DNA from 2 places in the Lysinibacillus sp. JNUCC-52 genome. Region 2 is predicted to be linked to the other one. Evidence: riboswitches for the same ligand, from Rfam matches in the RefSeq annotation. Region 2 holds a riboswitch; the other holds the start of a gene.
What was found. Region 2 has a riboswitch for cobalamin ahead of JNUCC52_RS15450 (hypothetical protein). Riboswitches for the same ligand answer to the same signal wherever they lie in the genome.

Region 1: it holds a riboswitch for cobalamin, as region 2 does, so the genes downstream of both, JNUCC52_RS11130 (ABC transporter substrate-binding protein) here and JNUCC52_RS15450 (hypothetical protein) in region 2, are expected to answer to the same signal.

What each region holds. Positions count from the first base shown of each region.
Region 1 covers NZ_CP065546.1:2,227,304-2,230,733, reverse strand. The annotation lists gene JNUCC52_RS11135 (acyl-CoA dehydrogenase family protein) at 1-676, shown strand, start outside; cobalamin riboswitch at 945-1,129, shown strand; gene JNUCC52_RS11130 (ABC transporter substrate-binding protein) at 1,337-2,305, shown strand; gene JNUCC52_RS11125 (FecCD family ABC transporter permease) at 2,302-3,303, shown strand; gene JNUCC52_RS11120 (adenosylcobinamide amidohydrolase) at 3,300-3,430, shown strand, end outside.
Region 2 covers NZ_CP065546.1:3,110,921-3,114,350, reverse strand. The annotation lists gene JNUCC52_RS15460 (tyrosine-protein phosphatase) at 1-25, opposite strand, end outside; gene JNUCC52_RS15455 (ABC transporter substrate-binding protein) at 400-1,362, opposite strand; gene JNUCC52_RS15450 (hypothetical protein) at 1,364-1,906, opposite strand; cobalamin riboswitch at 2,060-2,270, opposite strand; gene JNUCC52_RS15445 (glutathione peroxidase) at 2,425-2,970, opposite strand; gene JNUCC52_RS15440 (hypothetical protein) at 3,203-3,430, opposite strand, start outside.

The DNA.
Region 1 (3,430 bases), 880 kb from region 2:
TCAATTTCCAATGATTCAAGATACAATAGGGAAATATGCGGCCAAGCTCCATGTAGAAGTGGCTACTGTTTTTGATCTTATTCAGTTGTATGACAAGGTAACGAGTGGACAGGGCAGTGAGCAGGACATCATGCTTAATCGTTTGAATATCGCCATCATGAAAAAGGAAACAGCTGAACAGGCGGTGCATTACGCAAGCGAAGCAATTGAATTGCATGGAGGAAACGGCTATATCGAGGATTTTGTAACGCCACGTTTACTTAGAGATGCTCAAGTACTTACGGTGTGGGAAGGGACTGCTAACATTTTAGCGCTAGAGCTTATTCGCTTAGTAGATAAATTTCAGGCCCACGAATTATTTGTTCGTGTGATGCAGGAGCGCTTGACGAAGTTAACAAATTGTTCATTGGTACAAATCGTAAGGGAACAACTGAAGAAAATCGAAACAACATTGCAAACTTTTGGCGCGTTGGATGAAGCTACGAAAACCTACGAGGCAAAGGGAGTAGCCCAAAAAATGGCACATCTATACGAAAGTGTAGTGGCAGTCGAATGGGCAGCAAAGTTTGGCGGCAAGTATGAAAAGCTAGCTGATATTTATTTAGAAGATACATGGGCATTGCGCCAGATCGGTGCACCAATGAAAACTGTTCAATATTTTGCGGATATTGTGTAGAGAATAGTTCGTGTGTCAGGCGCATAAACAATTCTGAATATTCTAATTGCTGAACAAAGAAAGATTCACGTAGACTTCTGTGGGAACGCACACAGTATAAGACGCAGGCAATCCAGATTACGGTGTGCCAGGCACGCAAACAATTAAAGGAATTGTTTGAAGCGGAAAGCACATGCATGCATTGGAAATCAATAATTATAAAAAAGAGACGCTAACTTAAGGTCTCTTTTTTTATCGTTATCTATTTCGATTTTCATGTATAATAAAATCAACTGAATATTATAAAGGTTCTTTACTAAAGTAAAGTGAAAAGGGAAATCGGTGTAATTCCGATGCGGTCCCGCCACTGTAAGTGTGAGTTTTTTCTATCAATGCCACTGAAATTTTTTTGGGAAGGCATGAAAAAGCATTTGAAGCACGAGCCAGGAGACCTGCCTTTATAGAACGATACATTGCAGCCTACGAGGATAGGATGGTGGTTTTTTGTGCAAGCACCGCCTCTCGTTATGATGACGAGGGGATTTTTTATGTTTTAGAAAGCTAATGACGATAATAATTGAAAATAAAGGTGAGAGTTCGAATAATGAAATACCTACATAATATCGATCATGCAACTGAACAGAGCTGAAACATGCACATACAATCTAAGGAGGTTTCACAATGAAAAAATATTGGAAGTTAGGTTTATCCGCATTTTTAGCAATGGGCATTTTAGTTGCTTGTGGACAAGAACCGAAAGACGACAGTACTGCGTCAGAGCAACAGGAGCAGCAAGGAACAAATCAGCTTGAGGAAGCAACATTCCCGCTAACAATGACAGATGCTACTGGCAAAGAAATTGTACTGGAGGCACCGCCTGAGCGAATCATTTCGCTTATTCCAAGTAACACAGAAATTTTATTTGGACTTGGCTTAAACGATAAAATCGTTGGCGTAAATGATTATGATGATTATCCACCAGAGGTAGCTGACAAGGAAAAGGTCGGCAGTATGGAATTTAATATTGAACAAATTATAGCTTTAAAGCCAGATATCGTTTTTGCGCATGAATCAGGTATAGCTTCTTTAGGTGGAGCTAAGGATCAGCTGGAAGCAGCGGGTGTAAAAGTATTTGTTGTAACAAACGCTCGTGATTTTAATGAGACATATACGACGATTGAGCAATTAGGTCGCGCCACTGGTAAGCTACCAGAGGCAGAAAAAATTATTGCCAATATGAAAGTGAAGGTTGAGGAAATAGAAGCAAAATTGCAGGATGTACAACCAAAGAAAGTCTTTGTAGAAACGTCAGATGAACCAGAAATTTATACACCTGGCAAGGATACGTTTATGCAGGAGATGCTAGAAATGATTCATGCTGAAAATATTGCAGCTGATACGGATGGCTGGTTCAAAATTGATGCGGAACAAATCATTACAAAAAATCCAGATGTTATCGTGGTCACTTATAATTATGTGCCCGATATTTTAACGAAAATTCCACAACGTGCAGGCTTTGATACAATTACAGCTGTAAAAAATAAAGCGATTGTACAAGTAGATGAAAATATAACAAGTCGTCAAGGCCCACGTTTAGCAGATGGGCTTGAAGAGTTAGCGAAAGCCATCTATCCTGAGGCTTTCGAGTGAGAAAAACAGCTTTTGCCTATGTAACAGCCATTACGTTACTTATCGTTAGCATCTGGTGTGGCGTATCAATAGGCTCGGTTCATATTCCATTAGAAGTACTTTGGAATAAAGCGGCAGATGAAACTGCTGCCAATATTTTATGGAAAATCCGTTTGCCACGAGTATTACTTGCAGGCCTTGTAGGAGCATCATTGGCAATTGCAGGAGCCGCCTTTCAAGGATTGTTAAAAAATCCGTTAGCAGACCCATATACGCTTGGGGTATCTTCAGGTGCTTCAGTTGGCGCTGTTATGACATTGTTTTTTGGCATCTCTCTACCCGTCGTCGGTTTGTATGTATTGCCAACGCTCAGTATGATCGGGGCAATCCTTACGATGGTAGCTGTGATGAGCTTTGCCAGAATAGTAGACCGTTCTCTAAAAATGGAGACACTAATTTTAACGGGAGTTATATTTAGTTCGTTTTTAGGCTCGCTTATTTCATTAATGATAGCGTTATCAGGTGAAGAGCTCCGCCAAGTGATAGGTTGGTTACTCGGCTCGGTGTCAATGCGTGGATGGCCATATGTACAAATGATTACCCCATTTGTTGTCATTGGCTCTGTTATTTTGTGGACGCAAAGACGTGAGTTAAATGTTTTGCTTTACGGAGAGGAACGAGCGAAGCATTTAGGGGTCAATGTAAAGCGTAGCAAATATTTAATTTTAGTAGGAGGCTCAATGCTTACTGGGGCGGCAGTTGCTGTTTCTGGAACAATTGGTTTTGTCGGTTTAGTTGTGCCGCATATGACCCGCATGATTTGGGGTTCAGATCACCGTCATTTACTGCCGCTATCGTTTTTAAATGGTGCAACATTACTTATCATTTGCGATTTAGTGGCGCGTACAATCATTATTCCACGTGAGCTACCGATAGGTGTTATTACTGCATTTATTGGTGCACCTGTCTTTTCTTATATTTTTTATAAGCAGCGTAGAAGCAAGGGGGTACGTGTATGATTATCGTTGAACATCTATCAGGTGGCTATGAGGACATCCCAATCGTCAAGGATGTAAGTTTTACGGTAGAAAAGGGGAAAGTCCTTGGTATATTAGGACCGAATGGTAGTGGGAAATCAACATTATT
Region 2 (3,430 bases):
TAACCTTCATGTCAAACTGTGTCATCCACTACGCCTCCCTTATTTAAGCAATCATCTATCTATACTTCTATTTTATAGAACAAATGAAGATAATACCAATTATCCAATGCCTTTTTGAAGAGATTGAGAGCGAATCGCCGATAAACATGGAGATAGCGACGATAGATGCTTCTGAATCGCCGATATACTTGGGAATGGCGCCGATAGATGCTCCTAAATCGCCGATAAACTTAGGAATAGCGCCGATAGATGCTCCTAGATCGCCGATAGACGCCTGAGAAGCCCGTGCGCCCGAGGAAAACAGAAGTGGAAAATACCGTTCACTGCAAAAAGTGTTAGATTGATTGCCATCAATCTAACACTTAATCTCTTTTGCCCAAGGGCTATTATTCTTTATCCTTATTTAAATAACTCAGGATATACTGATTTTGCTACCATCTCTACAGCTTCACCGATACGTGGACCTGGGCGATTTGAAATATCAGTATCAATATAATTTACCGCTTTATCTTGAATAGCAGTGATTGTATTCCATCCATCACGCCCAAGAATTTCACCTACTGCATCTTCTACATAGTTTACTGTTGTTAAAATAACTTGAGGATTTTTCGCAATAACATCCTCCTCAGAAACTTTTACCCATCCTGTTTGATCACCAAATACATTGTTCACATTCGCTGCATCAAGAATTTCTTGTTGGAAAGTACCAGCTGCTGTTGTATAAATATCTGGCTTAGGGCTAATTTCTAAGTAGACATTTTTCGGTGTTTCTACAGTTTTGACTTTTGCTTGTACATCTGCAATTTTCGCTTTAATACTTTCGTTTAACTGCTCACCTTTATCTTTAACACCCATCACTTCAGCAATTTGTTGAATATCTCCATATACATCTTCAAATGAAGCTGCTGATTTAATTACAAATACTTTTACGCCTGCATCTTCAAGACCTTTTAGCGCATCAAGTGTTTCGGCATTGCCTGTTGAATAAGCAATTACGACATCTGGCTTTAAAGCCACAATTCGCTCAGTGTTAAATGTCACAGAGTCTGAAACACGTTCAATATCTTTTGCTTCTTCTGGGTACGTATCATATTCAGTTGCGCCAATAACTTTATCTCCAACGCCTAGTGCAAATAAGATTTCTGTATTACTTGGTTGTAGTGACACAATCGTTTTTGGTACTGCATCAAATGCTACTTCGACATCGCGATCATCTGTCACTTTATAGCCTGTTTGCTCAGCTTGTTGTCCTTCTTTAGATGATGTATCGTCCTTTTTGGCTTCATCTGCTGTACCGCACCCTGCCAATACAAGTGCTAACATTAATATTGTAATCCATTGGAAATTAATTAGTTTCTTCACTTTACACATTCTCCTTCTTCTTCTTCATAGGGTATGATTTGCTTATAAACGGTATTTCAGCAATACCAGCTTGCTGATTCATGTATACAGCCATTACAAAAAATACATTCGCTAATAATCCTAAGTAATCGAAAAGAATTGCTGGTACTTCTCTTTCCTCAGAAACTTTATGTAGAACACGGTATGATTTTTTTGCCTCACTACGACATAAATGAAGCGCTGTTGCAGCCCCCGTTCCTTGTGGTAAAACAAAGTTCTGTATTTCTTCCTTTACATGCCCCACATAAAAATCATAGCGATCACTAAGCCATACTAAATCTTCTTCCGTTACTGCTAATTTGCCACGTACTGAGCCATTTACATGGTAGGCCATTGGCAAAATCGTCAATAAATCTGTCGCTACAACCTCAACTGCTTCTGCTTTTACAGCCGTTAATGCTACACCGACATGAGTTGTTAAACTATCCGTACGAATCTCAAAATCTACAGTAGATATTTTTTCACGCATGAATGGGTAGCAAGAATAACGAGCATCTTTTTTCATAACTAGTCCCTTCTTTCTTTCATGAACAGATTTTGCTTTATAGGTGCATAAAAAAACGCCGCTCCCTAGGAACGACGAAAATAGCATATATAGTGCCGCCCATGCGACATCGCTTATGTATTTGCCGTATATCCTCCTAGCTTCCGAAGAGTTTTTATACATTAAATAAAGGTCGGTCTCCTGGCTCGTACAGTTCGCTACCACTAATCAGTTGCGATATCATAAAACCTTCCCATCTTAGGACTTCCCCTTTTCGACAGTGGCATTTTTTATGATTCTTGTACTTACAGTTGCGGAAACAGCTTCGGTTTTACACCGAATTCCCGATTATGCTAAAGTTAGCACCATTATTCTGCAAGAATTATTCACTTGATTAGCAGTTTATCATATATTGATTTGAAAAAATAGTTGTGAGATTGTGGAATATTCGAAAATATATATACAAAACTTAGCACTATTTCTACATAGTGATTAGCTATTTGTTATTCCAGCCTAAAAATTCTGATTAAAATGGCTAGCTATAAAATTTTTTCAATAGCTTGCTCAATATCTAATTGTGAATCTGTTGGTTCAAAGCGCTCGACTGTATTTCCTTGATTATCTACTAAAAATTTTGTAAAGTTCCAACGAATGTTACGTCCATCTAAAAAGCTAGGTGCAATTTGGATAATAGCTTCAGCTAACATCTTTTCCTGCATATTCGCCTTACCGAATTCACGAAAATCTACTTCGTGCTTTAAATAATTGAATAACGGATGTGTCTCTTCTCCATTAACTTGAACTAGTTCAAAAATCGGGAAAGTTACCCCGTAGTTAAGCTGACAAAGTTGAGTTGTCTCAACTCCATCTTCTGGGTTCTGCTGTCCAAACTGATTACACGGGAAACCTAAAACAATGAAATTTCCCTTGCCATATTTATTATACATTTTTTGCAAATCTTCAAATTGATATGTAAAATCACATTGATTGGCGGTATTAACGATTAACATTGTCTTTCCTCGATACGTCTCCATTGATAAAATTTCACCGTTTGGCTTTTTCACTAAATAATTATAAATCCCCATTTTCTCGACCCTTTCTAATTTACAATATTTATCCTGTTACTATGCTATATACTGTTGCAGATTTACTTGTTTCCTCTTTATGGATAGTTTCTGGCTCTCACTTATACGATAGCTTACGTCAGTATATAAGACCTATCGAAAACTGAATCCATCCTCCTATTTTTATTATAATCAATAACTTTTCTTTCTTCAAAACAACACGCTTGGGCATAAAAATAGCCATCTCGCTATTTTAACGGATGGCGGTTTTATATTTCTTTTTGTATTTCATATCCTGCTCTTCATCTATTAATCGCTTTGCAATATCTAGTAAATTATGATCGTTCGTAGCATCAAACAACTTCTTAAAGGATACAATAATATCATATCGAATACGCGATGGTTGCTTTTCGTCAATACAAGTTTGGAACCTTTTTGCTAAATACGAAACAATTAAATCTCTTTGAACTTGTCCAGCAAG